DNA from 3 places in the Bacillus sp. S10(2024) genome. Region 3 is predicted to be linked to each of the others. Evidence: riboswitches for the same ligand, from Rfam matches in the RefSeq annotation. Region 3 holds a riboswitch; each other region holds the start of a gene.

Region 1 (11,018 bases), 3.3 Mb from region 3:
GCATAAGTGGTACTTTCTTTTTTACGCTTCCGTATTCTCCTTCATTAGCGTAATAATGCTCTCATAATACGAAAGTTCATGCGGCACAAAATGACTTTTATCTACCGTTTTATAAATAGAAACTTTTTCTCCCGCTCCATTCATTTCAAATCCCTCTACTGTAACTTCATTTCTTTCTCCTAACCAAAGTTCAGAAAAATGATTGAAGTCAATTTTAACAATACCTGACACTTCTTCTAGTTGCACTGTATAATCGTCCATTGTGCCTTTCATTTTATATAAAAAGACGTGAGCTAACTCTTTATCAATAAAGTCTTCCATTGTAATGCAATAGTTGATAATGCCTAGTGGTATGAGTTCATCAAACGAGACATCAATCCCCACTTCTTCTTGCACTTCGCGTATTCCATCGTACACGGTTTCATGAGCTAATATATGTCCCGCCGCTGTAATGTCTAACAAATCCGGATAATCCTTTTTTGAATGACTACGAATTTGAAGATGAATATAATCCACTCCATTTTCCCTACTTATAAACCAGCAATGAAATGTTTCATGCCAATGCCCTATTTTGTGCACTTCTTCACGCGTTGCGACTCCGACTGGATTTCTATGTTCATCAAATACTTTTAGTAATTCGCTTTCCATTATGTATGCTCCTTATTTTCAGTATGATTCTATACTAAGTATGGTAAATAGTATAAAAATGAACCTACAATGCTAAGAATTCCAAATAAGAATGTTCCAATCGCAAACGGATGGACTGACAATCCTGTTGCTCGAAATTCTGTATGCTCATCTGTACCTCCTACAAAACGGCTTGCTGCTCTCGCTTGATTATGAAATGCATTTCGAAAATAGAGTGTATTCCACGTCACGATTAACAATAAAAAGCTTCCCACAAATAATGTTGTAATCAATTCCCAATGAAAGAAAATTGATAAAAGCCACAAACTTGCTCCTTCAAAGCACATTGTTATCATCACAAATATAAAGTACAGCGCCTTTTGAGAGAGACGATTTCCAAATGTTTTTCGAGCATACCGTTCCACTGTTTCGGAAATTTTCCCAATAGAAAACAAAATAAGAATGAGCCCAGCAAAGTACAGTAGCTTTAATAATTTTACTAATAACAAACTCATTTTACCTCCTCCATTTCCTTTAAAAACTTTATACACTAATATTAAAAGTGCCCCTTACTTATTTTACCAGAAAAATAATAATTTTCGGTATTTTTCACAAAAAAAGAAAAAGAGTTTCAGCTCTTTTTCTTCTGCAATTCGTTATACTCTTCTTTTGTATTCACATTTACAAATAGATCTGTCTCTGTCACTGTTACATACTGAACGTTACACTGTGATAATAACCCCTGCATGCTTCTTTTTTCTTCCTTTAATAACTGTTCTATTTTCTCTTTTACTTTATAATGATATAGCGCTAAAAGCGGTTGTTTCCGTCCTTCTACTAACGGAACAATCGCTTCATATGTTTCATCCGCTCGTTCTATTAATTCCAGTGCCCACTCTTTCGAAACATTTGGTGTGTCGCACGGTGCAATGATGTACCAATCTGCGCTTGCATATTCCATGCCTGTTATGAAACCAGCAAGCGGGCCGTTTCCTTTATATAATTCGATATCTTCTATAACAGGGACATTCAACATGTGCGAAAGCTCGTTTGTAATGTTTGGATGGCTAATGACGACAATGTCTACCGCAACTTCTTTTAATGCTTCTATACTATGTTCAATGAATGTTTTTCCTTGCCAAATCGCTAATGCTTTCGGCTCTCCAAAACGACTCGATCTTCCGCCAGCTAATACAATTCCAGCTATTTTCATTGGCGATGCAGCTCAAATATAATATGGCCAAGCTCTGGTAAAATCAATTTATTCATCGCCAGACGCACCGCCCCTGTTGACCCTGGCATCGAAAAGACAACTTTTCTACCAATGGTCCCGCCAATCGCTCTACTTAACATCGCCGCACTGCCGATATCTTCTAAATAACTAATCGTTCGAAATAACTCACCAAAACCAACGATTTCCTTATCTAATAATGGAGAAACAGCTTCAATTGTCACGTCACGCTTTGTAATACCTGTTCCTCCATTGGTTAATACAACATCAACATCCTCTTGATGATATCCAGATAAGACAGCTTGCTGAATGCTTTTCTTATCATCTTTCACAATTTCATACGCTGTTACTTGATGATTTGCTTCTATTAATAATTCTTTTAGTAACTGTCCACTTTTATCTGTTTCTTCTGTACGTGTATCTGAAATTGTGATGATTTTACAACGGACTTGTGCTGGTGCTTGTTTCTTATGTTCTGTGACGCTCATTCTTTTTTCCTCCCCATTAATAAGCTTCTCTAAATTTTATCATATATCATATAGCAGCAAAAAAATGTGAGACCTATCACACTTCTTTATCGAAAAAGCATTCCTTTTCCGAAATTTACCTTATAATAAAAATGTAGGTTTTCAAAGGGAGGAATTTCATATGGAGACAATGCGAAAATTAACGACACTATTTATCTTACTTTTCGTCGCTTCCATTAGCGCCGGCATGGCACTAAAAGACGCCGTACCGTACGCAGCAATAGGCGGCTGGGGATTTGGAACACTCTTTTTACTTTGCAGTGCATACTGCTTAGGAAAATCCCGTTCACAGAAGGGAGAATAAGTAATGTTCGGTAAGAAATCAACTACATGCACATCATGCGGAAAAGAAATTGCTGTACATGAACGTTCTTAGATTTGCATGCAATATCCGCCAAGTGGGATGACAAAATAAATCCTGACACTTATCCCTACAAACATAAACATTGTGGTGAATATTAAAATAAAACAAGCTTTACGCACACGCGCAAAGCTTGTTTCTTCCTATATTATAGACCAGCTGAGCGAAGAGCGAAGTTACTGCAAACTAGTTCTACTAGTACTTCTTCAGATACTTTACCAGTGCCGAATGTATCAATAGAAATAGATACTATTCGCTACGCTGGTTGCGTACGCAAATTTATCCGTATCATTTATAACAAAGCTTCCTCCTCTGCTTTTTTTACAGCTTCACTTCTCCCAGAAACTTCAAGCTTCATATATATAGAAGAAACATAGTTCCTTATAGTTCCTTCAGATAAAAACAATTTTTTTGCAATTTCTTTATATCGAAGCCCTTCTTTAAGAGCACCTAAGACCTCCATTTCACGCCGCGTCAACTCATAAGGATACTTTTTTGGTACTGAGCTATATGCGTTAAACAAACGATTCGCAACACTGTGAGACAACATAGTCCCTCCTGAATTTACTAATCTAATTGCCGCTACTAATTCTTTTGGCGTGGCAGATTTAAGTACATATCCTTCAGCCCCTGCTTTAAGCGCTTCAGAAACACTAGAAGCTTCTTCAAAAGTCGTCACCATAATAACTTTCGTACTTGGCCATTTCCTCTTAATTTCTTCTGTCGTTATAATTCCATTCATTTCAGGCATTTGTACGTCCATAAGAACAATATCTGGTTGATTTACTTCGCATTTTTCTAAAGCTTGTTTTCCGCTATTTGCAACTGCAACATCAAAGTCAGTATATTCGGTCAATAAAAGTTTTAAACTATCTAAAACCATAGATTGATCATCTACTACTAGTATATTTATTTCATCTTGAGTAGAAGTTTTCTCTATATTTAAGCTTGGAATTACACAAGTTACAATAGTTCCAGCATTCTTTTGAGAGTCTATGTACAAGCTTCCTTGATATTCATTTAAACGATTTCTCATGCCAGATAAGCCAAATCCCTCTTGGATATCTTCTATTCCTTTACCATTATCTTGCACTTGAAGCATGACATGACTTTTATGATATTGCAGAAGAACTTGTATCGACTCTGCTTCGCCATGTCTAGTTGCATTTGTCATCGCTTCTTGTAAACAACGACAAAAAGCCATTTTAACTTTTTTCGCTATCATATACTGCTCTCCAATTGTTCGAAAAACAACATCAACGTGTGTGTTGCTTTTAAATTCTTCTATAATATTAAGTAAAGATACATCTAAATTTAATTCCTCTTCTAATGGATCCATTTCATGAATTTGTCTTCGAATACTCTCTAAGCCAGATCGTGACATATCTAATATATCTTGTAATTTTTTTTGCCCTTCTTGCGTAGTTAAATGAGGTTTTAACGTTTCCATACTTAATATAACTGACGTAAATTTATAACCAACAGTATCATGTAATTCCCTCGCCATTCTACATCTTTCCTCAAGCAGAGTCATTCTTTCAACTTGTGAAGAATATTGTTCTAAAATCGCATTCTTCTCTTTAATTAATTCGAGTTTTTGTTTAATTGAATCCATAGAAAAAACAATTCTCTGTAACACATGTCCAACACTATAAATGAAAAGAACGTCAAATAGATTTAGAAGCAAGTGATTTAATTTATAATCAAAATTCAAGAAAACTCCGAATATATAAACAATAATTGTTAAAGGTAATGTATAGAAATTAGCTTTTCCTCGACAAAAAAATGCCAATGTTAAAATTGCAGGAGAAAAAAACTGTGCTAGATGATACGTATGTGCAAGATAAAGTGAAAGCCCTCCCACTAATATGATCTCGGCCAATAAATATAGTTCATATCGAATTTTATATAATATTACAGGTATGACATACAGTATTAATGTCATACAAAAAACACTTTCAAAGGGGAATGTAGGATTATCTTGATACGTTAAAACTGCAACTGCAGCGATCCAAAAGATACGAATGAATACGATTAGCCAATGCTGCCAAAGTAATTTATTTTGTACTGAAATCAACCGTATAAGCACCTCCCACTAAAAAACCTTCACCTAGTGTATATATTTTCCATCATTATATTTTTATCATAGCAAGGTTATTACATTTTGTCACTGTGCTTTATTACATTCATTTTGATACGTTGATAACTAAGAACACGACTCATCGTATTGAGTTGAAAATTAAAATGCATAAGGAGATGAAAAAAATGAGTATCTTGAAAATAAACAATTTAACTAAAAAAATTAGAAGAAAAACACTTGTCAATCAATTATCGTTTGATGTAAATGAAGGAGAAATACTTGGACTCCTCGGTCCAAACGGAGCTGGAAAAACTACCACAATTAGAATGATAGTTGGATTAATTTCAAAGTCTAGCGGAACGGTTGAAATTAATGGAAAAAACATAGATAACAATTTTAAAGAAGCAATGAGACATGTAGGAGTAATTGTTGAGAATCCTGATTTGTACAAATTTTTATCTGGCTATGATAATCTTCTTCACTTCTCTCGAATGACACCCAGTGTCCCTAACGAACGATTAAATGAGGTGGTATCTTTAGTTGGGTTGGAGAAAAGTATTCATAACAAAGTTTCGACTTATTCTTTAGGAATGAAACAACGGCTCGCTCTTGCGATTGTTTTAGTACACAAGCCCTTACTTCTACTATTAGATGAACCTACAAATGGACTTGACCCTAAAGGTATTCGTGATTTAAGACTTCACTTAAAGAAACTAGCCAAAAGTGAAAATGTAGCAATTGTTGTATCAAGTCACCAAATGGCTGAAATGGAAATGATGTGTGACCGTATAGCCATTATTGATAAGGGTTATATGGTAGGTTTACATGACATGAAAGATATTACAAAAGAAAAGATAAGTTGTGTTCAATTTGAAGTAGACCGAACAGATTTAGCTATTCCAGTACTTCAAAAGTTATTAGTAGGAGCAGAAATTGTAACAAACCAAAATATGATCAATATTACAATTAGTAAAGAACGTATACCAGAAATTAGTGATACGTTAGCAAGAAGTGGAGTAAATGTTTATGGTGTTCAAACGATTAAAACCACTTTAGAAGACAAATTCATCGAAATGACAGGGGATGAACTACGTAATGCTTAATCTAATCAAGAATGAAAACATGAAAACTTTTAAACGTAAAAGAACTTGGGTCATGATAGGAGTTATGGTCCTATTTATTCTAGTGCAATTTCTAAATGTAAAATTTTCTCATCAAGTTAACTATGGAGATGATTGGAAAACCTCTCTTATAGAAGAAAATGCATTACTTAAAGTTGAAAAAGAATCTAAAACATTACCGCTGGAAATACTCGAAAATGAAAAAAAATTTTTACTAAATAAGTATTACATTGACAACAATATAAAACCAGAAAACAATGCATGGTTCTTTACAATTGGACAAAGTACAAATTTTTTAGTAGCGATTTCTATTCTTACCTTAATAATAGCTGGTGAAAGTGTCGCAAGTGAATTTCAATCCGGGACGATTAAATTTTTATTAACTCGAACTGCTACTCGTACACAAATATATTTTTCTAAATATATTTCGACTTTATTATTTGGACTATTTCTAGTCGGAATCACCTTTATTTTTTCAATTCTATTTAGTGGTATTCTTTTAGGATTTGATGGCATAAACAGCGACTACTTATTCGTCAAAGATCAAGTCGTTCAAAAAACAAGTGTCCTTCAAGCACTAATTGGTAGCTTACTCTTTAAAATTCCTTTCTTACTTATTGTTGCGACTTTCGCATTTATGATTTCAGCTGCATTTAAAAGTTCAACATTCTCAATCGTCTTTTCTCTTTTAATAACAATTACAGGTTTTGTTATGAGCATTTCATTAAAAGGTTTCAGTTGGACACAATATTTTATCTTCTCTAATACAGACTTATCGAATTTTATATACGAGAGTCCACCTGTAGAAGGAATGTCCTTAAGCTTTGCTCTTGTATTAATCTTCATTCATCTATTCATCATGCACTTAGTTTCGTATCCCATTTTTGTGAAAAGAGATGTTGTTTAAAGACTGGAGGAAAGCAAAATGAAGCAAAAATTAATTATTTTTTGTACGTTAATCACTTTAATCCTTACTGGCTGTTCTAGTTCTGAAAGTGAAACAAAGGAACAAAAACTGGAACTATCAGCCTCTAATGTTAAAAAATTAACATTAGATAATCGTAATGGTAATATTGATATTTCAACAAATTCTACATCGGATAAAATAGAAGCTTCTATTCATGCAAAAGCAAAAGGAATCAGCATAGACAAATTAAAACTAGACCTTTCAGAAAAAAATGGAGTCGCCAACTTAAATACTTCTTTTGATGGGCAATTCTTTAGTAGTAGTGAAACTTGGGTTGATGTGAAACTCTCAGTACCTAAGAACGTAAAAGTGGAATTTAAAGAAAACCATAGAGACGGAGCTATTACAGTTTCTAAATTGGATTCAGATATAAACATTCTTAATGTGAATGGAAATATAGACATTTCCAATGTTAAGGGGACTGTTAGTGTAACAAATAGGGATGGGAAAATTAATATTTCCAATGTGTCATCTGACATCAATGTCGATAATAATAATGGGGCAGTTGTTATTAAAGATATTAATGGATCAGTACGGGCTAAGATTGGGGATGGATCAGCCGATATAAATAGTATTGAAAAAAACGTAACAATCTTAGGTGCTAAAAACGATAAGATAAAAGTGGATGGTGTTAAAGGGAAAGTAACATTCAATAAATAACGTTTGACTTATTGATATGAAAATGAATGAAACCAACCGCATTTTTTGTGAAACGACCATATAACATAGTCAAACATTCTTGCTTATTTTTAAAATACGCAAGAGAAAACTTTATGTATTCCCATAAATAGAAAAAAGCTTTGCGCACACGCGCAAAGCTTTTTTCTTCCTATTATTATAGACCAGCTTGCTCTTTTAAAGCTTCAGCTTTGTCTGTACGTTCCCATGATAGATCTACATCAGTACGTCCGAAGTGGCCGTAAGCTGCTGTTTGTTTGTAAATTGGGCGACGTAAGTCTAACATTTTGATGATACCAGCTGGGCGAAGATCGAAGTTGCTTCGAACTAGTTCTACTAGTACTTCTTCAGATACTTTACCAGTGCCGAATGTATCAACAGAGATAGATACTGGTTGTGCTACGCCGATTGCGTATGCAAGTTGTACTTCTGCTTTGTCAGCAAGTCCTGCTGCTACGATGTTTTTCGCAACGTAACGAGCTGCGTATGCTGCAGAGCGGTCAACTTTTGTCGCATCCTTACCAGAGAATGCACCGCCGCCGTGACGAGCATATCCGCCGTAAGTATCTACGATAATTTTACGACCTGTTAAACCAGCATCCCCTTGTGGTCCACCGATAACGAAGCGGCCAGTTGGGTTAATGAAGAATTTTGTTTCTTCATCGATTAATTCAGCTGGTACAACTGGTTTAATAACAAATTCTTTTAAGTTGCGATCGATTTGTTCCCAAGCAATCTCTGGATGATGTTGCGTAGAAATTACGATTGTATCGACGCGAACTGGTTTACCATTTTCATCATACTCAACTGTTACTTGTGTTTTACCGTCTGGACGTAAATATGGTAATGTATCATCCTTACGAACTTCCGTTAAACGACGAGCTAATTTGTGAGCAAGTGAGATTGGAAGTGGCATTAATTCTTTTGTTTCATTACATGCGAAGCCAAACATTAAACCTTGGTCGCCAGCACCGATTGCTTCAATCTCTTCGTCAGTCATTTGACCTTCGCGTGCTTCTAACGCTTGGTCAACACCCATTGCGATGTCAGCAGATTGCTCATCGATAGATGTTAAAACTGCGCAAGTTTCTGCATCGAATCCGTATTTTGCACGAGTATAACCGATTCCTTGAATTGTTTCACGAACGATTTTTGGGATATCTACATAAGTAGAAGTTGTAATCTCTCCCGCTACCAATACTAAACCAGTTGTTACTGTTGTTTCACAAGCTACACGTGCGTTTGCATCTTTTGCTAAGATTGCATCTAAAATTGAATCAGAAATTTGGTCACAAATTTTATCTGGATGTCCTTCAGTTACAGATTCAGATGTGAACAGATGACGTTTTTTTGTCATGTGGTAAACCTCCCTACAGTAATTGTATATATTGTACGGAACTCATCCTTAATTTGCCACAAACTGCGACATTCATGTATTTTCCCACACAAGTGCAAAAGAAAAACCCTTCCTTAATAGAGGAAAGGTTGTATTTGCTACTTGCATACTGCTTTTTGCCCTTCGCTCTTATCGTTCGAGACAATTCGCCTCGCACAGGTTTAAGCACCTATTCACTTGTTTGTTGTCCATACAAGTGAGGTTGCCGGGCTTCATCGGGCCTGTCCCTCCGCCAGCTCGGGATAAGAGAGTATCCGTCCTCAACTATACTAAAGAAATGACTTTCATTTGTCAATCCAAATACACATATTCCTATAAGTTTTTCATACCAGAAATTTATGGAAAAAAATAATATAATAACACAAACAAAAACAAATAAATAGTATACATTATTTATATGATTGTGTTATACTTTTGGTGGGGATTACGATGAATATTCATAAATCAAATAAAGGATGGTATATAAATATGAGTACTGCGAATGTCCAAATTGGATTACATGAACTATTGAACGGAAGCAATGCACAGGTTCAATTGAGCGTTCCGCAATTAACGGAAAAGGTATTAATGAGAAAAGAAGGTCAATTATCTTCTACTGGCGCAGTTTCTGTTTCAACAGGAAAATATACAGGACGTTCTCCGAAAGATAAATTTATTGTAGACGAAGCATCTGTTACGGACAAAATTGCTTGGGGATCTGTTAACCAACCAATTTCTGAAGAACATTTCAATAAATTATATACAAAAGTGCTAGAATACTTAAAAGATAAGGAAGAACTATTCGTATTCAAAGGATTTGCAGGAGCAGACCGCAACTACCGTCTTCCTCTTCAAGTTATTAATGAATATGCTTGGCATAACCTATTTGCGCACCAATTATTCATTCGTCCAACTGAAGAAGAATTACAAGATCATGATGCACAGTTCACAATTGTATCTGCACCAAACTTTAAAGCAGATACAGAAGTTGACGGCACAAATTCAGAAACATTTATTATCGTTTCTTTTGAAAAGCGTATCGTGTTAATCGGCGGCACAGAATACGCTGGTGAAATGAAAAAATCAATCTTCTCTATCATGAACTACTTACTTCCAGAGCAAGACATTTTCTCTATGCACTGCTCTGCAAACGTAGGCGAAGAAGGCGATGTTGCTTTATTCTTCGGTTTATCTGGAACAGGTAAGACAACATTATCTGCTGATCCAAACCGTAAATTAATTGGTGATGATGAGCACGGTTGGTCTGATAACGGTGTGTTTAATATTGAAGGCGGTTGCTATGCAAAATGTGTGAACTTATCTCGTGAGAAAGAGCCACAAATCTTTGACGCAATTAAATTCGGCTCTGTTTTAGAAAACGTTGTAATTGATGAACATACACGCATTGCAAATTACGATGACACTGCATTAACAGAAAATACACGTGCAGCTTATCCAATTGATGCAATTGATAACATCGTATTACCTAGCGTTGCAGGTCATCCTAATACAATTATTTTCTTAACTGCTGATGCATTCGGCGTGTTGCCTCCAATCAGTAAATTAACGAAAGAGCAAGCTATGTATCATTTCTTAAGCGGTTACACTAGTAAACTAGCAGGAACTGAGCGCGGTATTACTTCTCCGCAAGCAACATTCTCAACATGCTTTGGTTCTCCATTCTTACCACTTGATGCATCTCGCTACGCAGAAATGCTTGGTGAAAAGATCGAGAAGCATGATGCAAAAGTATTCTTAGTGAACACTGGCTGGACTGGCGGCGAATACGGCGTTGGAAAACGTATGAACTTAGGTCATACACGCGCAATGGTGCAAGCTGCGTTAAACGGCGAGCTTGACAACACTGAAACAGCAAAACATGATATCTTTGGTCTTGAAGTACCACTTCATGTTCCCGGTGTACCTGATGAAGTATTAATGCCAGAACAAACATGGACTGATAAAGAAGCTTACAAAGTAAAAGCAACTGAACTTGCAAATAAGTTCAAAGAAAACTTCAAGAAATTTGATACTGTTTCTGAAACAGTTGT
Region 2 (11,018 bases), 2.6 Mb from region 3:
CCGTTAAATATTTGCTTACTGCAAGACCAATTGAATCAAAGCCTGGCCCAAGATTTGCTGTACTAGCCGGCACACGAATTGTAAACATAGGAGCCGCCTTCATCGAAGGACAACTCCTTGAATATGCTCAAACACAACCTTCTCATCATTTGGCAGCACAAGCGGTTGAATTTTTTTTGTATCAATCGCAATATTTGGGTCCTTTAAACCGTTTCCTGTTAAAACAGTGACAATGCTGCTTCCTTTTGCTATTTCTCCTGTTTGTACTTGTTTGTAAATTCCGGCAAGCGATGCACAAGAAGCAGGCTCCGCAAAAATCCCTTCATACTTAGCAAGCCATTCATATGCCCTAAGAATTTCTGCATCTGTTACCTCATCAATTTTCCCATTTGAATCATGAGCAGCAGCAACGGCCTTATCCCAACTTGCGGGGTTCCCGATACGTATTGCAGTCGCAACTGTCTCCGGTTCCTCAATTTTATATCCACGCACAATCGCTGCCGATCCTTCTGCTTCAAAGCCGCGCATCTCAGGTAAACCCGTGCCGCGCTTTTCGTTATACTCCTTAAAACCTTTCCAATACGCTGTAATATTCCCTGCATTTCCAACTGGAATGGCTAAAATATCAGGTGCTTTCCTAAGTGCATCACAAATTTCAAATGCTGCTGTTTTTTGTCCTTCAATGCGATATGGGTTCACTGAATTCACAAGTGTAATCGGTGATGAATCGCTAAGCTTTCGTACCATTTGCAAGGCATGATCAAAGTTTCCATCAATACTAATAATTTCAGCTCCGTACATGACTGCCTGCGCTAGCTTGCCATAGGCGATTTTTCCATTTGGAATCATAACAATACAAGATAAACCTGCGCGCGCTGCATAAGCAGCTGCCGATGCAGATGTGTTTCCTGTTGAAGCGCAAATAACCGTTTTGCTGCCAACTTCCTTTGCCTTTGCTACAGCCATAACCATCCCGCGATCTTTAAAAGAACCCGTCGGATTTGCCCCTTCTACTTTCGCATAAACAGAAACACCCCATTTTTCTGAAAGATTTTCTAATAAAATAAGCGGTGTATTTCCTTCTGATAGCGAAAGCGACGGTGTTTGCTCATTAATCGGTAAATATTCTTTATAAGCAGCAAGTAATCCGTTCCACATTAGCGAGCATCTCCTTCAATACGGTAGTTTGCTTTCACACAATCTACTTCTTCATACGTCTCTAGTGTTTCGAGAATGTATGTATAATCTGCAAGGGATGCACGATGTGTAACAATAACGATTTCTGCTGCTCCTTTCTTTTGTAATGGCATTTGAATAATCTTTTCAAAGCTTACGCCTCGTTCAGAGAATAGTGATGTAATTTTCGCAAACACACCTACTTCATCCTTCACATGAAGGCGGAGAAACTTCTTCACATAAATTTCGTCTTCTGCTTTTAATACTTTTTTATATTGCGGCGTTACTGCACTATTTCCTGTTACACCAAGACGTACATTTTTCATAACCGCTACTAAATCAGATACAACTGCTGTTGCTGTTGGCAAACTTCCCGCACCTGGTCCGTAAAACATTGTTTCTCCTACCGCTTCGCCATATACATATACTGCATTATATTCGTTTTGAACGGCGGCAAGCGGGTGTGTATTTGGTAACAATGTTGGTTCTACTGTTACCTCTAATTTTTCACCATCGCGCTTCGCTACACCAATTAACTTAATTGTATAGCCTAGACTCTTACTATACGAAATGTCCTCCTCCGTAATAGATGTAATTCCTTTTACATTCACATCATGAAGTTCTACATTTGTAGAAAATCCAAGTGTTGCTAAGATCGTCATCTTTCGTGCCGCATCTAAACCTTCAACATCTGATGTTGGATCTGTTTCTGCAAATCCAAGCCGCTGCGCTTCATTTAACACGTCGTCATACGCTCTCCCTTCGTCAGACATTTTTGTCAAAATAAAATTCGTTGTTCCGTTCACAATACCCATCATTTTCGTAATCCGATCAGAAGAAAGACCTTCTACAATGCTTCGTAGAATCGGAATACCACCTGCTACACTCGCTTCATAAAACAAATCCGCTTGATTTTCCTTTGCTACAGTAAGAAGTTCTGCACCGTGAAGTGCCATTAAATCTTTATTCGCTGTGACAACATGCTTACCGTTTTGGAGCGATTGTAAAATATATGCTTTTGCCTCTTCTATACCGCCCATCACTTCAATCACAACATCAACATCTGGATTATTTATAATTTCATCTGGATTCCTCGTTAATAATGTAGGGGTTACTTGGACCTCTCGTTCTTTTTCTAAGTTTTGTACTAATACTTTTGCTACTTTGATAGGACAACCGATTTGGTGTGCTAAACGATCTTGATGATCTTCAATAATGCGCACGACACCGCTTCCTACAGTTCCAAGACCTAATAGGCCAACTTGAATTTCGTTCATAGTACTGTCCACCCCTTTAAAAATTGTATTTAGGTGCCATTATATAAGGTCAGATCATAAAAAACAATATATTTAGAACATTCTGAATAATAAAGATCGTTCTTTACAAAGAAAACGTTACCACGTGTTATGCTCAACTTCCTTTACAAAATATAAGGAGTTTCCTGATACACATAGTAATTCAACCAATTTGAGAATAGTAAATTTCCATGACTACGCCACCTTACTACTGGATTTTCCAAAGGATTGTCATGCTTAAAATAATTTTTGGGAATAGCAATATCCAATCCTCTTTGCTGATCGCGCTCATATTCTTGCTTTAATGTCTCACAGCTGTATTCACTATGACCAAGAACAAAAATATGCTTTCCATCTTTATTTATAACGAGATGAACACCGGCTTCTTCAGATGTCGCTAACACATCAAGCTCCTGTACGCGTTGAATATCAGATGCCCGTACTTCTGTATGACGAGAATGCGGTGCAAAAAAGCTTTCATCAAAACCGCGTAATAGTTTCACATGCTCCTGCTGCACTTCATGTTCAAATACCCCAAACATCTTTTGTTCTAGCGGATATTTCGGAACGTTGTAGTGATAATACAATCCTGCCTGCGCCCCCCAGCAAATATGAAGCGTTGATGTGACATGTGCATTCGAATACTCCATAATTTGTTTCAATTCATCCCAATAATCTACTTCTTCGAAAGGAAGTGTTTCAACCGGAGCACCAGTAATGATAAGTCCGTCAAATTTTTCTCCTTCAATATCACGAAATGTTTTATAAAAGCTTGTTAAATGCTCCTGCGTTACATTTTTTGCTGTATGGGACTCCATATGAAGTAAGTGGATATCGAGTTGAAGCGGTGTATTCCCAATTAAACGAAGCAACTGCGTTTCTGTTTCTTGTTTTGTTGGCATTAAGTTTAAAATAGCAATCTTCAAAGCACGAATATCTTGCGTTTCTGCTCGTTCTTTCGTCATCACAAAAATATTTTCATTTTGCAATACTTTACGAGCTGGTAAATCTTTAGCAATGATGATCGGCATACTGTTTTCCTCCAGAAAGTGCTGCCCCTAAATCAGCAATAATATCCGCCGCATCTTCAATACCAACTGATAACCGAATTAAATCAGGTGTTACACCTGCCAAACATTGCTGCTCTTCTGTAAGCTGACGATGCGTTGTGCTTGCAGGATGAATGACACAAGTTCTTGCATCTGCAACATGCGTCACCAATGTGGCAAGCTTCACATTTCCAATAAACTGTTTAGCAGGTTCAAGGCCGCCCTTTATTCCAAATGTTAAAACACCGCTCGCACCTTTCGGTAAATATTTTTGCGCCAATGCATAATTTTCATTACTTTGAAGTCCAGGATAATTGACCCACTCAACGCATTCATGCTGCGATAACCACTGTGCAACGGCTAGTGCATTTTGGCTATGACGCTCCATGCGAAGATGCAATGTCTCTAAGCCAATATTGCTCATGTACGCATTGAATGGGCTCATACAATTTCCATAGTCTCTTAATAACTGTACACGAGCTTTCACAATATATGCCGCTTGCCCAAACTTGTTCACATAACTCACACCATGATAGCTTGGATCTGATTCAACAAATTCAGGGAATTTACTCCAATCGAAATTCCCTCCATCAATAACAATGCCGCCTAGTGAGCTTGCATGACCATCGATATATTTCGTTGTAGAATGAACAACAATGTTTGCACCATGTTCAAATGCATGACATAAATACGGTGTCGCTAATGTATTATCCACAATAAACGGTACTCCAAGCTCTTTTGCCGCATCAGAAAACTCTTTAAAATTCAGTACATTCATCGCTGGATTCCCAAGCGATTCCGCATATACAAGCTTTGTTTTCTCATTTGCGAGAGCAACAATTTCATCAGCAGATAAGTTTGGATTAAAGAACGTGACCTCAATCCCAAGCTTTTTAAGACTAACTGCAAATAAATTAAATGTACCGCCGTATACTGTTGATGAGCAGAGCAAGTGATCACCACTGCCACAAATATTTAATATTGCTAGCATAATTGCAGCTTGCCCTGATGCCGTTGCAACCGCACCAACGCCGCCTTCTAACTCTGTGAGCTTTTGCTCAAAGGCCGCAAGCGTCGGATTTCCAATACGCGTATAAATATATCCTTCCGCTTCCAAATTAAAGAGGGCCGCTAAATCATCAGAAGTATCATATTTGTACGTCGTGCTTTGATAAAGCGGCAAAACACGCGGCTCACCATTTTTTGGCGTATAGCCACCTTGCACACAAATCGTTCCTTTTCCCCATGATTCTTCCATTTCTCAATCTCCTTTCTTTTATAAAAAATAAAAAACTGCTCCTTTCCTTAATAAGAAAGAAGCAGTTTAGATAAACGCTCGCCATGTAGCCTTTCTTATCTTTCAGGAAATACCTGCAGGATTTAGCACAATTCCGATTTACGGCTGTTGCCAAGGTTTCATAGGGCCCGTTCCCTCCACCTATTCTTGATAAGACATATGCAATTACCGATGATTTTATAGAAATTATTTCCTTATGTCAACTTTTTTTCTGAATGTTCTTAAAATATTCCATTAATTCCCCCATCATTTCCACCACCAGACTTTACCGAGTAAAGAATATTCTGTAAAATTCAAGGTATGAATGACAAATCATTCACAAACCAATAGGAGGCGATACATACATGAAAGTCGGGGAAATGTTAACTTTTGAAAAATCATTTACGAGAGAAGATGTAGAGCTATTTAGTAAAATTTCTGGTGATGCCGGTGAACACCATGTCGTTCCAGATGAACATGGACGCGTAATGGTACAAGGATTACTAGTTGCAACATTACCTACGAAAATTGGCGGCGATTTAAATTTTATCGCAAGAGATGCGGAATTTACTTTCTTACGTCCAGTCTTTACCGGAGATACCGTTCGATGTGAAGTCACACTTACTCATCACGAAGAACAAGCAGATCGAGTAATTGCCGTTTCAAAGGCAGAATGCTTTAATCAAAACGGTAAAAAAGTGTTGGAAGGATCTTTTCAAGGAATTATTCGTCAATAATTAAAGTAAAACTTCCATCAGTGGGGGATGCTTCATCCCTCACTGATAGAAAACCTGCCCCGCTTATTTTTTTACTTCTCTCTAAACCGTGAAATGAGATTTTACCACCTACCACTTTCCAGAGACACAAATAACATATATACATGAATTTATTATATGAATAGAATGAAATAGGGCTTTAAATTTGAAAAAATACAGGAAATGTTCTATTTTAAGATAAAAAATACATTTTAAAAACCTTACTTACTATGTAAAATGAAAGAGTTATATTTTATTCATTATGGTAACCCTGAAAATACTATTTGCAACAATGTTATACCTTATATAAATGTTTCTACATCACTTATTATAAAGTGATCTTTTTTCTTTATAGGGATACTTTCAAAACTTAAGTTGATTGGTATATCACTGTGCCCCCTACACATTTTTCATATGAATTTCAAATAAAATTCATATAAACCCTTTAATATTAAACACTATAGGTAATTCTCTATCTTTTGTATCAATTCTCTTCAATAAGTTCTTTATAAAAATGGAAAAAGAACTGTTATAACATTTATAAGTATAATTATTTTCGTATCAAAATCCCGAATTTTTTCATAACAGAATATAACATAAAGGAGGCATAAAAAATGGAAATTAGGAGAGGCATGCATTCTTTACTTATCATGTACGGTATGTTTCTAGGTGCTATAGTTGGTGCTACAGTCTGGTTATTTTTAGTTACCACAAATGCTGGAATTCATTTTATTTGGGGATATTTACCTAAGGAATTTTCATTACCACCTTATTACACAATTTGTGTAACAGTGCTTGGCGGTGTTCTTGTCGGACTGTCACAAAAGTACTTCGGTACATGCCCGCGTTTAATGCCAGAGGTAATGGGTGAATATAAGAAAACAGGTAGGATTGAGTACCGTTTTGTGCTTCAATCTACGTTAACAGCTATTATTGTTTTAATATTTGGTGCAAGTTTAGGACCGGAAGCAGCACTTGTTGGAATTATCGGTGGACTTTGTACGTGGGTTGGCGATCGTTTTCATTTTACTTTAAAAGGAATGAAGGGACTAACTGAAATTGGAATTGGCGCTACTTTAAGTGTTATTTTTAATGCACCATTATTCGGTTATTTAGCTCCAAGTGAAAATGAGAATAAACCAATTGACGAAATTTCCAAAGGAAAAAAGACTATTGTATATCTCGCTACTACTTTTGCTGGTTTTTCTGTTTATTTATTACTTAGTAAGTTTGATAATCGAGGATCTTTTATTGTTGATTTTGGGAAAGGGTCTTTTTCATTACATGAATGGCTTGCCTTTTTACCTCTGATTTGTATAGGAGCTGGTGTCGGCTATTTTTATTTCAAGGTAGAATATATATTGGAAAAAATAGTCCATCCTTTTCAAGAATATAAAGTTACATTAGGAGTTATAGGTGGCATTCTTTTAGGGATTGCAGGAACTTTACTACCCTATACAATGTTTTCAGGAGAACATCAATTAAAAGACTTAGTCCATGAGTGGACAGCATTATCATTTGGGATGCTGCTTCTTTCAGGGGTTTTAAAATTATGTGTAACGGCAGTTTGTTTAAGTACAGGTTGGCGCGGCGGACATATTTTTCCAATTGTATTTGCTGGTGCAAGTATTGGATATGCTGTCGCTACTGTCATACCACTAGATCCAATTGCTTGTGTAGCCATTGTCACTACAGCCATTTCAAGCTATGCAGTACGAAAACCAATCGCTATTACATTATTATTACTCATGTTCTTCCCAATTAATTTATTGATACCAATGATTGGAGCTGCAATGATTGGTAATCTATTTCCACTCCCTAACCATAATGAACAGGAAGGAATAGTACAAAGCTAAAGTAAAAATATATAAGCAATACTACCGCTATGAAAGTGTTAGTACTGCTTGTTTTGATTGAACTACTTTCTTTTTTCACTTTGTACTTCCTCATATCATTGATATAATAATTAAAAATATGGTTTTCATTCTATCACCCAAGGGGGCTTTCAAAATGTCATTAAATAAAGCACTGACAATTGCTGGATCGGATACAAGCGGCGGCGCTGGTATGCAAGCAGACTTAAAAACATTCCAAGAGCTTGGTGTATACGGTATGACAGCTCTGACAACAATCGTAACAATGGACCCGCATAACGGTTGGGCACATAACGTGTTCCCAATTCCAGCGTCTACATTAAAACCACAACTAGAAACAACAATTGAAGGTGTTGGCGTTGATGCATTAAAAACAGGTATGCTTGGCTCTGTTGAAATCATTGAGCTGGTTGCTGAAACAATTGAGAAGCATAATCTACAAAACGTAGTAATAGACCCAGTTATGGTATGTAAGGGTGCAGATGAAGCACTTCATCCAGAAACAAATGACTGCTTACGTGACAAACTCGTTCCAAAAGCTTTAATTGTAACACCAAACTTATTTGAAGCGTATCAACTAAGCGGTGTCAAAATTAACTCACTTGAAGATATGAAGCAAGCTGCTGAAAAAATCCATGCTTTAGGAGCAAAGTATGTACTTATTAAAGGCGGCAGCAAGCTAGGAACAGACAAAGCAATTGATTTATTATACGATGGAGAAACATTTGATATTTTAGAATCTGAAAAAATTGAAACAACGTATACACATGGCGCAGGTTGTACATACGCTGCTGCAATTACAGCAGAACTAGCAAAAGGAAAACCTGTAAAAGAAGCAGTTCAAGTGGCAAAGGAATTTATTACAGCTGCCATTCTTCATTCTTTCAAATTAAATGAATATGTAGGACCAACACATCACGGTGCATATCGTAGATTTGGCGCTGGAAAAGAACTTGTATAAAAAATAAAGTCGTCATTTGTGACGACTTTATTTTTTATGAAACACGATTTCTACCATTTCGTTTAGAAGAATACAATGCATCATCTGCAAGTTGAATAAACTCTTGTGGTGAATCTTTATAAATTGAAGTACCTACTGAAATCGTGATATTTAAACAACTATTATTTTGCAATCGAAACACATGATTCTCTACACCTGTTCTAATTTTTTCCCCTATATCTACAGCGAACTGTAATGTTGAATTTGGTAACAATAACGCAAATTCTTCTCCACCTTTTCGGAACACTAAATGCGGAAATGGAGAACTATTCTTCAAAATTTCTCCTACTTGCTGTAAAACTTCATCACCTGCTGGATGCCCATACTTGTCATTCACACGCTTGAAATAATCGATATCTACCAACAATAAACAGAGCGAATTTTCATCGCTTTTCTTATCTTCAATATGTCTATTCAATTCTGTATCAAACTTACGAACATTCCCAAGTCCTGTTAATGCATCTATCGTTGCTTGCTGTTTCATCACATGAAATAACTCGTTTGATTGCAAAACATAATGTGCACTTAAAAAAGTAATATATCCTGTCGTAATGCTAATAAGTAAGTATAGGCTTAATACAAAAACATCTTGGAAAACAAAATAAATCGCAAGCGATGAAATTGTTAAGCAATAAACATGTAACCATATCCATTTTTTCAGCATTGAAATATGAAATGTTGAAATAAGAGCACATCCAATACCCGTTAGTACAAGAACACATACAGATGGACACATTGAATAACCTGTAAACAACAAACGTGCAATTAAGAGAATGCTAGCCGATAGTAAACTTGCAATGGGCCCACCAATAATAGCAGCTAATATAACCGCAAGATATCGTAAATCTAACATTACACTCTCAACTTGAACACCAAACTTTATAAGCAGGGCACCTAAAGCACCCGTTACAATACCAACAAAACATTTCACTTCAAATGATAATGGCTCTTTTAATGAAGTATTTTTTAAAAGTTGCCCCCCAACAAAAATAAAGGAAAGAATAATAGTTGTATTAATAAATAGATCGTCTAGCATAAACATATACCTGGCCTTTCTACAACTTAACACTTTACAAAAAACTTGTCCCTTTCCTACTTATTATTGTATATTATATCCCTATAACTCCCAAACATTTTTTCTAGATGTTTCACGTGAAACTTTCAAACAAAAAAAGAGCGAAATCTCGCCCTTTTTTCACTATAACCTCGTTAGCAACATCTCGAAATTTTCCCACCCTTTGCATTAAATCTTGCCTCTTGCGCTTCAGCAAAAAATTGTTTTCGAGATAATACTTGCTCGTTTGGATGATATTGTTTCATATGCACAACGTACTTTTCATAACTCGGTACACCAACAAGTAAGCTAATAAATTGTTTTCGATATCTCCACATGTTAATTACTGTTTTAAGCATAATGCTGTGCCTCGCTTTCATCACGCGGAACATACGCTGCTTCTTTTAAAGGTATCGCTTTATTATTTAATACTTGTATCCATATTCTAATAGACGATATTAGTACTGCAATTACAACAAGCATAAAAATTCCACAAAGCGCTGCATCAATATAATCATTAAGAATAATTTGTTTCATCTGCGCTACGTCTTTCGCTGGTGCTAATAGTTTACCTTTATCTAGTGCACCTTGGAACACTTTTGCATGAGAGAGGAATCCAATTTTCGGATTTTCATGAAATAACTTTTGATAACCCGCTGTCATTGTCACAATTAGTAACCATGTTGTCGGAATGAGCGTCACCCAAACGTATGCCTTTTTCCCCATTTTAAACAAAACAGTCGTTCCAAGTAATAATGCAATCCCAGCTAACATTTGATTTGCAATTCCAAAGAGCGGCCATAATGTATTAATACCGCCAAGCGGATCAACTACCCCTTGATATAAGAAATAACCCCACCCCAGTACACATATTGTCGTTGCTACAATATTTGAAAGCGTAGAATCTGTTTTTGCGAACGGTTTATAAACTTGCCCTAAAATATCTTGAATCATAAATCGACCAACTCGTGTTCCTGCATCAATTGTTGTTAAGATAAAGAGCGCTTCAAATAAAATGGCAAAATGATACCAAAATGCCATTAACGCTTTTCCACCAATAACTTGAGAGAAGATATGAGCCATCCCAATTGCAAGTGTTGGTGCTCCGCCTGTACGAGATAATATCGTTTGTTCTCCAACGTTTGCAGCTAGCTCTTTCAATTCATTTGGTGTTACAGTAAATCCCCAAGAACCAATTACTTGTGCTGCCTGTGTTACATCCGTTCCAATAAGTGCTGGCGGGCTATTAATCGCAAAATATGTACCTGGTGTTAGTACACAAGCTGCAATCATTGCCATCGCTGCAACGAATGACTCCATCAACATAGCACCGTAACCAATTGATTGGGCGTGCCCTTCTCTTTCTATCATTTTCGGAGTTGTACCAGAAGAAACAAGTGCATGGAAACCAGAGACAGCTCCGCAAGCAATTGTAATAAATAGAAATGGGAATAAATTCCCCGAAAATACCGGACCTGTTCCATCAATAAATTTTGAAACTGCTGGCATTTGTAAATCTGGTGCAACAATGATAATACC
Region 3 (11,018 bases):
TGAGCTAATTCCCTCTTTCTCAAAAATCATTGCAATTGCCGGTAACAACATACCTTGTGAAAGTCCGGAAATCGCAACAATTCCAACCATAATCCAAAACGTATACTTTCTACCCATTTTATTACGCTCCCTCGATAAACTCACATCCTTTATTATAGATGTTTTATCCATAAATCGTATACTCTTAATTTCCACAAAAATAAAGCTAGAAGTCCATACTTCTAGCTTTCAGCCTTCCCATACACTTGAGAGAATGTTTAAAAATATAATTTCTGAATAAGCATATACAACATTCTATTACAGGATACATTTCGTATTTACAAGTAGGAAACAATGTAGCTACTCTTTCAAAAATGTAATTACTTCATTGATAAACACATCTAAACAATCAATAAATGGAGAATGTCCACAATCATCTAGCATGACCAATTTTGCATTTGGTAAATGTTTTGCCAACTCTTCACCAACTACTTTTGGTACTACATAATCACGATCACCTTGGAGAACTAATGTTGGTACTTGAATGCGATTCATATCCCCGTTTCCAGGTACAACTCCGTTATGTTCATCGGATATATTAAATGTTACAAGTCCATAATTTACATCAACAAAATTGCGCTGCGTCAACATATCATTAAGATATTTCTCATAGCGATCCGAACTAGGTTGATGATGCGTATAAATAAGTAAATTCCAGACATTGCGATAATACTGCTTATCCTTTTGTTTTAAAGCTTCAACAACAGGTGCAATTTGAACAGGATCTTCGGCTATTTCTTCTTTTGTTTTTAAAAGGTTATATACAATGGGTTGACCATTTATATCCTTCTTAAAAATCGGATATCCTTTCATGCCTACTGATTCTACCAATATGAGTTTATTTACATTCATCGGATAAGCTGCTGCAAACTGCATAGCAACTCCTCCCCCCATTGACCACCCGACTAATGAAAAATTCTTTAATTGCAGTTCATCTACAAACAACTTCACATCTTCTGTAAAATCATTCAATGAATCAATCGGATGATGATAAGTCGAAAAGCCAAAACCTCGTAAATCAAGGGCATAAATATGATAAGAATTTTGTAGTTGTTCGATAACTAAATCCCAATGCTGTGAAGATGTCATATTCCCGTGAATAAGCACTATTATTTCTGTTCCACTTCCCGCTTCTTGATAAGCAATTGTTTCTCCATTTGATAATGCTACTGATTTCATAATGGTCGGTTTCATTATTCGCTTCCCCCTTTAAAATTATCAATAACGAAAAAACAGAAAATTCTAATTTAATCATATTACGCAGAATGTATGTTCTCAATCTGAAATTAATTTATTTTTCACATAAGCATAGCAATATACTACTAGACAATTCAGAAAAAAATAGATATAGTTAGCTAGGTAACTAATTAGAAAGGGAATACACTATGGACGAAAAACAACACTTTTTTCACACTGTCAGCCAAACCGCTCGGAAATTTTCTAAACACTTCAATGAGCGTGTTTCCCCAACCGGTTTATACAGTGCGCAGTGGGCTGTGATCTTCAGGCTAAATCAAACTGGACCTTGTACACAAACAGAATTGTGTCATTATTTAAACGTTGAATCTCCAACAATGACCCGTACTTTAAAACGCATGGAATTAATGGAATGGATTACTCGAACTGAGGGAACAGATCGACGCGAGAAACTCATTTCTTTATCAGAAACAGCAATTGCAATGATACCAAGTTGGCAGGAAGAAGTAGATTCATTTGAGAAAAAGACATTACAAGATATTAGCGAGGAAGAACTACGCCTTGCTTTTCACGTACTACAAAAAGTAATTCAAAATCTTGATTAAAAATTGGAGGGATGACTATGGAAAGTCAAAGACTTTGGACGAAAGACTTTATTGGAACATGTTTGAGTAGTCTATTTCTCTTTTTAACATTTTATATGCTTATCACCACTTTACCTGTATATGTTATTGACGGATTAAAAGGAAAGCCTGAAGAAATGGGTCTTGTCGCTACAGTGTTTCTTATTTCTTCTGTAATCTGCCGACCATTTACAGGGAAATGGCTTGATGATTTAGGAAGGAAGAAGATTTTATTCATCTCCCTTTCGTTATTTTTAGCTGCAACAATCATGTACTTTGGTGCACAAAGCTTATTCTTACTGCTTGCTCTTCGCTTCTTTCATGGCATCGGATTTGGAATGGCAACAACAGCTACTGGTACAATCATAACAGATGTAGCACCACCCCACAGGCGCGGTGAAGCACTTGGTTATTATGGAGTATTTATGAGCTTACCGATGGTTATCGGTCCTTTTTTAGGTTTAACAATCATTTCCAAGTTCTCGTTTACAGGTTTATTTATCCTTTGTTCTATATTTTCTATACTTGCTTTTTTATGCGGACTATTAGTAAATATTCCTGACGAAAAAACATCAGGCAATAACGAAAAGAAACGTATGCAATGGAAAGATTTAATTGAGCCTTCAACAATTCCTATTGCCCTTACAGGTTGTGTACTTTCCTTTGCTTATAGCGGTATTCTTTCATTTATTCCCGTTTATGCGAAAGAGCTCGGCATGGCAGATATTGCCAGTTATTTCTTTGTTGTATATGCCATTGTAGTTGTTATTTCCAGGCCATTTTCAGGAAAAATATTCGATCGGTTCGGAGAGAATGTTCTCATTTATCCATCAATTATTATCTTTATGATTGGAATGTTCGTTTTAAGCCAATCGCATACTCCATTTTGGTTACTAGCTTCTGGCGTACTTATCGGCTTTGGATATGGAACTCTAATTCCAAGCTTCCAAACAATTGCAGTTAGTGTTGCACCAGATCATCGACGCGGATCTGCGACAGCCACTTATTTCTCATTCTTCGATACAGGGATTGGTATTGGTTCATTCGTTCTAGGAATTATCGCAGCACATTCAAGTTATCATCATATGTATTTTATTTCTTCCATTATCGTTGCATTTACATTACTGATTTACTATATTCTTCATGGACGGAAACAAAAGTTCAAAAAGCAAACAACGCAAGAAAAATTATCTGCTTAATCCTATAAGAGAGAGTAAACTTCTACGTTTACTCTCCTTTTTTTTGCTTCTCAATAGGCTTATCTCTTATAATAAAACTAGAAGGAGGCTTATTATGAGACTAAAAAAATCCCCGCTCATTTTAATCATTTTGATTTTTTTATGTATCTTGACTGGTATGGGATTTACGTTATTCAATCCAAATAAAAGTTTTTCTTCAAGACAAACAGTAACGAAAAAAAATTGGTTACAAGATCCTTATCTCCGTTGGTCTTATTCACATATGTGTGAATTAACATCAACAAAAGTTGTTGTTAAAAATCAAAATTATGTATCCTCAATTCCAACTAATTTGCAAAATCTAGATCATCTAGAAATCACAGATGAAGATGAAAATAATACCACGGTTCGGAAATTATTAGAAAAACATAAAACAGATGCCTTTATTGTTTTACATGATGGAAAGCTTGTATATGAACGGTACTTTCATGGATATAAAGAAAACGAACCGCACGGTATGGCATCAGTAGCAAAAGTATTTACAGGACTGCTCGTTAATTCACTCATTGAAGAAGGAAAGCTACAACCCAATGCAACTGCTGAAACATATGTAAAAGAGTTACAAGGAACACCATTTGGAATCGCAACAATTCAACAACTTTTAGATATGCAAGTTTCAGCAAAATATCCAACTCACGGTTTTAAACAGGCTGGATTAGATAACCAAGATGCACAATTATATTTAGCAAGCAATCTTCTTCCTCGTGGTAAATACTATAATGGACCGACAACAATATACGACATGTTACTAGAAGCAAATGAAACCGCTGCTCCAGGGGAAACATTTTCATATAATAACGGTTCTGCTGAAACACTAGCCTGGCTCCTTCGTACTGTAACAGGAAAATCACTCGCAGATTTAGTAAGTGAACGGATTTGGTCACCAATTGGCGCAGAAGAAAATGCATATTACGTTGTTGACAAAACTGGAGTGGAACAGGCAAGTGCAGGATTAAATACCACTGCACGAGATATGGTGAGATTCGGAAAGATGATTTTAGACAATGGTGTATATAACGGGAAACAAGTTATTTCTTCTTCTATAATTGAAGAAATTAAGGATATTAAAAAATACGATCTCCCTGTTGGCGATGGCGAAGAATATTCATATCATAATCAGTGGTGGATCTCCCACAATGAACATAATGCCTTTGAAGTACTAGGCAGTTATGGACAACGATTATATATCGACCCAACTGCACATATGGTTATCGTTCATTTTTCTTCCAATGCGAATCATAATGGAGAAATACAATCCGCATATAGCAAAATGTATTTGCAAATTGCTGAATACTTGCAGAGAGAGTCCTCTAATTAAGTTCAAATCCCTAAATTTTTGTTACGAAAAGAGCTGTCTCATGACAGCTCTTTCTCTATAATTGTAATTACATATTTCCATTGTTCTTCTGAAAAACATAACGGTTTTAACTGAAATACCATAGAACAGATCTCTTCTATATAATGAACATTTTCCTGTAAAAATTTCCATTGGAGCAACTTAGGTATATACAACTCTACAACTTGTTCACTTTGTTCTACTAATATGTCTACTTCTCTCTCACAAATACCTCTTATAAGATATTCTTCTCGCACTTCTTGTTTGACTTTAGAAAATTGCTTACTATTCTCCTTTATACCAAGTAAACAATCCAGATAAGAAAAAAACAAATCATCTTCTCTTTTACATACATTCGCAATTTTGTAAATCAGTTCCCTATTTTTCATAATCTTGTTGCCTTTTCATATATCTCTTGCAGCCATTTCTCTCTTTTTTCTTGTTTACTATTTTTCACTTGTTTCAAAATGGCACCGATGAAGCTATAAGAGTTTGGATGTGCATATACAATTAATATGTTCATTGTAAACAACACCTTCCTTTAATTCCCTTTTGACTTTTTCTACGCTCACATGCTATTCTAATACATGTCAAGGGGCAAGCCTCTTTGACAAAACAACTGACACCTATTCGGCGATGGTGTCCTTTTTATTTGTTAGCCGAAAACGCTCATCTTTAGGGGCACATTTAATTTTTTAACACTACACACTCAGCACCATTCTCTTGTAAAAAGACTGCATAACACAGTCTTTTTATCTACATAACGCTCTTCGAACAAAATGAATTTTCAAATAAATAATACTATAAAAAAGGAGAGTAACCCCCTTTTTGTTATTTTACAATGTAATATATCCCCTTATCATCTATACATTTATGTTGCTCTGCTAACGTAATTTTCCCATCTAATTTTAGTTCATCTAGCAGTCGTAGTAAGTAAAATTGCTGCAGCATCTTCTTCGCAAATTTCCCTTCATGTTCTGCTGCAATATGTTGTTGAATATCTAATAATGTAATCGGTTCTTCCTTCTCTTCCATATATTTATAAATTGCATTACGTAGTGTAATATATTTCTCAAGTGTCATAACATGCTCGTTCCTTTCTTCTCGTTGTCCATCTTTCATTATCGGTTTTTTTTGCAATAAAAAAACCTCTTCGATAAGAAGAAGCGGTACATATCTCTTCCTTCTTATCTGTCAGAACAAAACTGTTCTGCTGGAATTAGCACCTACATCGTGGTTGCTGGGTTTCATCGGGCCAGTCCCTCCACCTCTCTGGATAAGAAAATATTCACTTTATCTCTTACTATAATGAATATAACCTAAAAAGTCAATTCTCATAAGAATAATCAGGATTTATTTTTTAGACTGCTCTGATATTTTATTTTGTTTTGCTCATACTACAAATGTATAAGACCAAAGGAGGCGCAGTCATGCAAAAAAATGCACGTGGTCACGTTCAAGATTCTTGCCAAGCTTTACACGAAGCAAAGAATTGTTTACAAAATGCCTTACAAACAGTTGAGAAATCAGATAATCGTCAACGCATTGAACAATCTTTACAAGCTGTTCAACATGCACTGCATCAATGTGATAGTACAGCTGAAGTTTTATCTCAAGAATAAAAATGCCTTACAAAAAAAAGTAAGCACATATGAATCATGCTTACTTTTTTATTACTTAATATCAGCCCGTAAATTGAAATAACACTATAGTAGCAATGAAAAAATAAATTGAATTGACGATTTCCCACACACCCACTTTTAAAACAGATACTTTTTTACCATACAAAACGATAGCTCGAATGCAGCTTGGAATAAACGTAATGACAAACCATGGTGTCTTTAGGTGTCTTTAGGTGTCTTTAGGTGTCTTTAATTGAACAATTCCAGTTACAACAACACACTGTAATCTTTTTTCATTATAAAATTTTTTCCTCAAACCCTTTTATTCTCTATCTCCTTCTCCCATTCACTTAAATATGGTAATATTCATGATCGTTAGGCCCATCAAATAACAAAGAAATAAATTCTAACTCATTCCCATCATAATCGAGAAAATATATACTCGCTGCCGACATTCAGCTTTGAACAATCGGTTCTTCGCTCCCTTTTCCTTGACTTCCAATCACTTCTTTTCCCCTCTCCTTTAACCAAGTTTAGACCTCTTTAAAATCTTAGTAAAAGAAAAAAATTTCTCAATAACTAAATATTTTAAAACTTGATACAATTGAATAAATATAAATTAGGAGGGTTTATGAATGGAGACTACAAAAGTTGCGATAGAACAAATTACATCTCTACTAAATAAATGGCACGATTCAATTCGTAATCAAAATACTGTTCTTGCACTTGAAATTAGAAATGATGTAAAGGAAAAAATTGATAACATCGAGGGAAATCAAAATATTTTATTCTACTACTCTTTACTAGAGTTTAGATATCAATTACTTATAAATGATTTTAGAGAATCAAAAATTTTGTCAGAAAAAATAAACAGCTTTGAAAAACCAGCTGACAATTTTTTAACATATTACTATTATTTTTTTAAAGCAATACATGCTACTGAAATTGGTAAATTTAAAGAAGCTAACGAGTACTTTAACAATGCTAAAGAGTTACTAAAGAATATACCTGAAGAAGCTGAGAAAGCTGAATTTTCCTACAAATTCGCAGCATTCAACTATCAAATTCGTCAACCACTTGTGGCTATCAATTATGCAACAAAAGCCAAAAAATATTATGAAAATTTATTAGGAAATGAAATTAATATTGCTGGTTGTACCAATATTTTAGGACTTACATGCACTTCTTTAGGTCAATATGAAGCTGCTGAAGAATATTTCATAAATGCTTTAGATATTGTTAATAAAAAGAAAAATACACAACTTGCTCTAAAAATCAGACATAATTTAGGCTTCTTATATGCTGAGCAAAACTTATCTGAGGCTGCTATTAGAAATTTATCTGCTTCTATTGAAGATTCTGAAACTGATTATAAATGTACCTTTCTATTGGCAAGAGAACATTTTAAATTAGGTCATACTAAAGAAACAAATAAATTAATTGAAAAGGGATTGGAAATTTGTAATCGTTTACAAGCAATTGAATATAAACACCACTTCTCCATCCTTCATGCATTAAATACAAAATCACCAACTAGTACATTTGAAATAATAATTAAAGAAGGAATTCAATACTTTGAGCAAGAAGATTTATTAGGATTCGTACATGACTACTCTAAACAATTGGCTTTAAAGTTTTATGCTTCTAATCAATCAGATAAAGCAAGTCAATATTTTTACAAGTCACACGAAGCCGAACAAAAACTACAAGATAAGGAGGCTTTAAAATAATGAAAAAAACAGCTAAATTTTTTGGAATTACATTCGGATTAACTTTACTACTAACAGGACTTATTGGGTATACTCCTTCAAACACATTACAGGCGGAACATGGTAAAACATTCATGAAACAATCAGATGCTCTAAACTCTGTTCAAGAAGAACATGGAAAAACGTTTTGATTTTACAATAAAAAAATACATTATTCAGAGATAATTCATATAGTGGTTACTTTGAATATACAACAAAATATTTATCAATATACTAAAACCAAAAAGAAGATAATCCCCTGGGGGGTTATCTTCTTTTTTAAAAGACTATATCAGTACTCTCACTATTCTTTGGAGTATTTTCTTTCATCTTCTTCTCATTCACACTTAAAAGTGAAACCCATTCTTTTTACCTGTCATTATCGTATTTAGTGATTATATCGAATCGCTATTTAATTAAATTTTCAAGATAAAAAAGACACCTCCTACTGAATGTAAGAAGTGTCTCAAAAGGCAAACGAATATGTAAGTCGCGATCCTACTGTATATATTTATGTCGTACAAGAAAAATTTATTCACTATTTACGTAAGTGATAGTTCCTTACTCTAATATGCCATACTTCCTCTTAAAGCGTGTCAATATTTTAAGCCAGGATGTACTAAACATCCAAAGAAAAAGGACATTGGAAAGTGCATGGGCTAGATCAAAATAAAAGCTTGTCATATATGCTTTTATAAAAGTATCCCATGTTAATTCTTTCAAAAAGCCAATAAGGAACCATAAATTCATTATCCAGTTAAAAGCAAATCCTGCGATAAAGCCAAAGAGGACTCTTCCCCATAAAGTTTTCATCATCCACGTATGCCGCAATAATCCTGCCGAAAACCCCATCATACCCCAGCAAAACATTTGCCATGGTGTCCAAGGTCCTTGTCCTAAAAAGATATTAGAAACAAGGGCAGCTGTTGCACCGATAAGGAAACCAGTCTCACTGCCAAATACAATTGCTGATACAATAATCACAAACGATGTTGGTTGTACACTTGGAATGATTGAAAACGGAACCCGGCTAATCGCTGCAATTGCCGCTAGAACAGCTACCAGTACAATTTCACGTGAAACAAAAGCTTTTCTCTCAAAACGCACATAAAATGGTAGCATAATCATAATTAAAAAGAAAATGCTGCACCATATGTAGTATTGGTCCGCCACAAATGATGTAAATAAAAGTGTACTAATCAATACGGTTAAAATAGCTAAAACGATACAAGCATATCTTCTGGACACGCCTCAAACACATCCTCCCACGTTAAAGCATACGGCAATTGTTTACGAATAAACCGATTAATAGACGTTGTATAAAAAAAGTTCTCACTAAAAAAGCGCGCCGGTGTTTCTTCCATGATAATTTTCCCATCAAATAACATAATACAGTTATCCACATATTTTGCTGCGAATTCAATATCATGCGTCGCCATAACAATTGTCGTTCCTTCTCTTTGTAGTTGTTGAAACAACTTCCCCAGTTCTTCTTTCTTCCCTGGATCTAGTCCCTTTGTCGGTTCATCTAATACTAAGAGATTTGGCTTTAATAATAATACTGTACAAAGAGCAATTAATTGCTGTTCCCCACCGCTGCAATCATGCGGATGGCGATTACGAATATGAAAGATTGAAAACTTCCGAAGCATTTCTTCTACTTTTTCATTTGCTTCCCTTTTATATAGTTCTTCTGCGCGGCTAAGCAACTCGTCCCAAACAGTATCATGGGTGAAATGATAGTAAGGATACTGCGATACATAACCGATTTTTTGAAAGCGTTCTTTCGCTTCCACTTTATGAATGGGCTTTCCTTCCCAAACTACTTTTCCTCTGCGACACTTTTGCACTCCTGCTAGAAGCGTTAATAGCGTTGATTTCCCAGTACCATTTTTTCCAACAAGCGCTGTCCATTGCCCTTGTTTAACATTCAACGTCAAATCCTGTAAAATGAACGGTCCATTCTTTTCATATTGAAATGAAACATGTTTTGCTTGTAGTATTACATCCCCTTTTTCTATATGCTGTAATGGTATATCACACCGAAACTCATTTAAAATAGGACGAATTTGTTTTTGTGCATCACGAACGGTAAACGGAACATGTTCAGCCTTCCACTCTAAAAACAACCGTGGGATTTGCGGAATATATGGACGAAACGCTTCTACTTTCCACATTTCTGGTATCACTTCATTTGGCTTTCCATCATACACAACAGTTCCTTCATCTATAAAAACAATTCGGTCGGCAAGAGGAACTACTTCATCTAAACGATGTTCACTCATAATAATTGTAATTCCTAATTCTTCATGAATTCGTTTCAATAGTCCTAAAAAATCTTTTGCTGCAATTGGATCTAACTGTGCTGTCGGTTCATCTAACAACAACAATTTAGGTTGTAAAACAAGTACAGCAGCTAAATTTACAAGCTGCTTTTGCCCTCCAGATAACGTATGTACAGATTGATGCAACATATCTTGAAATCCTAAAAAACTAATTAATTCAGCAATTCTTTTTTGAATGACAGTTGTTTCATAGCCGATGTTCTCTAATGAAAATGCAAGTTCTTGAATTACCGTATCCATCACAAGCTGATTCTCTGGATTTTGAAATACCATACCGATTTCCTGAGCCGATAATAAGTCTGGTATTGCTTCTAAGGATGCTCCATCATAATACATGTTGCCCTCTCTCATACCAATTGGGAGAAGTTCTTTTTTAAAATGTTTTAATAGCGTCGTCTTACCGCAACCAGAACGGCCTGCTAATACAACAAATTCTCCATGGGAAATAGATAAAGATACATTACATAAAGCAGCAGACTCCTCATCTGTATATGTAAATGACAACTCTTTTATTTCTGCATGCGCCACCATAACCACTCCCTTCCTTCCATTAGAATTGGTAGACTTATATACATAAGAAATGGAATAAATACAAATAGATCATTCCGATCTAAAAAAAGCGCCTCTACTTTTGGATAGATTGTTAAAATTCCATATTCCTTACTTACACCAAAAAGACAACATACAAATAAAATGACGAACAAGCTAAGAACAAACCAATCTCTGCGGCCCATACGATACCCAATATATGTACTTCGTTTCGTCACTCCAAATCCACGTGCTTGCATTGAATCAGCAGTTTGTAGGGCCTCTTCTAATGAGCAAACTAATAATACTTGTAAAAGCTTCATGCCGTTCTGCGCCCTTTCT

Evidence for each region. Region 3 has a riboswitch for S-adenosylmethionine ahead of AB1280_RS05225 (hypothetical protein). Riboswitches for the same ligand answer to the same signal wherever they lie in the genome.
Region 1: another riboswitch for S-adenosylmethionine. It lies ahead of metK (methionine adenosyltransferase); the one in region 3 lies ahead of AB1280_RS05225 (hypothetical protein).
Region 2: another riboswitch for S-adenosylmethionine. It lies ahead of AB1280_RS18425 (bifunctional O-acetylhomoserine aminocarboxypropyltransferase/cysteine synthase); the one in region 3 lies ahead of AB1280_RS05225 (hypothetical protein).

Annotation. Positions count from the first base shown of each region.
Region 1 covers NZ_JBFLUR010000002.1:4,264,234-4,275,251, reverse strand. The annotation lists gene AB1280_RS21730 (NUDIX hydrolase) at 22-648, opposite strand; gene AB1280_RS21725 (hypothetical protein) at 678-1,142, opposite strand; gene AB1280_RS21720 (molybdenum cofactor guanylyltransferase) at 1,259-1,840, opposite strand; gene AB1280_RS21715 (MogA/MoaB family molybdenum cofactor biosynthesis protein) at 1,837-2,346, opposite strand; gene AB1280_RS21710 (hypothetical protein) at 2,507-2,689, shown strand; partial or broken gene AB1280_RS21705 (hypothetical protein) at 2,898-3,002, opposite strand; gene AB1280_RS21700 (response regulator) at 3,039-4,823, opposite strand; gene AB1280_RS21695 (ABC transporter ATP-binding protein) at 5,012-5,929, shown strand; gene AB1280_RS21690 (ABC transporter permease) at 5,922-6,854, shown strand; gene AB1280_RS21685 (hypothetical protein) at 6,873-7,574, shown strand; gene metK (methionine adenosyltransferase) at 7,750-8,949, opposite strand; SAM riboswitch class I at 9,115-9,237, opposite strand; gene pckA (phosphoenolpyruvate carboxykinase (ATP)) at 9,457-11,018, shown strand, end outside.
Region 2 covers NZ_JBFLUR010000002.1:3,607,763-3,618,780, reverse strand. The annotation lists gene thrB (homoserine kinase) at 1-103, opposite strand, end outside; gene thrC (threonine synthase) at 100-1,158, opposite strand; gene AB1280_RS18435 (homoserine dehydrogenase) at 1,158-2,453, opposite strand; gene metA (homoserine O-acetyltransferase MetA) at 2,597-3,502, opposite strand; gene AB1280_RS18425 (bifunctional O-acetylhomoserine aminocarboxypropyltransferase/cysteine synthase) at 3,483-4,778, opposite strand; SAM riboswitch class I at 4,871-4,974, opposite strand; gene AB1280_RS18420 (enoyl-CoA hydratase) at 5,162-5,533, shown strand; gene AB1280_RS18415 (chloride channel protein) at 6,166-7,407, shown strand; gene pdxK (pyridoxine/pyridoxal/pyridoxamine kinase) at 7,562-8,386, shown strand; gene AB1280_RS18405 (GGDEF domain-containing protein) at 8,421-9,461, opposite strand; gene AB1280_RS18400 (YbdD/YjiX family protein) at 9,635-9,838, opposite strand; gene AB1280_RS18395 (carbon starvation CstA family protein) at 9,831-11,018, opposite strand, start outside.
Region 3 covers NZ_JBFLUR010000002.1:998,643-1,009,660, reverse strand. The annotation lists gene AB1280_RS05260 (MFS transporter) at 1-117, opposite strand, end outside; gene phaZ (intracellular short-chain-length polyhydroxyalkanoate depolymerase) at 340-1,236, opposite strand; gene AB1280_RS05250 (MarR family winged helix-turn-helix transcriptional regulator) at 1,425-1,841, shown strand; gene AB1280_RS05245 (MFS transporter) at 1,859-3,058, shown strand; gene AB1280_RS05240 (serine hydrolase domain-containing protein) at 3,153-4,415, shown strand; gene AB1280_RS05235 (group-specific protein) at 4,454-4,822, opposite strand; gene AB1280_RS05230 (hypothetical protein) at 4,819-4,956, opposite strand; gene AB1280_RS05225 (hypothetical protein) at 5,265-5,516, opposite strand; SAM riboswitch class I at 5,618-5,716, opposite strand; gene AB1280_RS05220 (hypothetical protein) at 5,864-6,055, shown strand; partial or broken gene AB1280_RS05215 (YwiC-like family protein) at 6,117-6,269, opposite strand; partial or broken gene AB1280_RS05210 (hypothetical protein) at 6,368-6,585, opposite strand; gene AB1280_RS05205 (tetratricopeptide repeat protein) at 6,691-7,785, shown strand; gene AB1280_RS05200 (hypothetical protein) at 7,785-7,955, shown strand; gene AB1280_RS05195 (ECF transporter S component) at 8,365-9,051, opposite strand; gene AB1280_RS05190 (ABC transporter ATP-binding protein) at 9,021-10,679, opposite strand; gene AB1280_RS05185 (energy-coupling factor transporter transmembrane component T) at 10,658-11,018, opposite strand, start outside.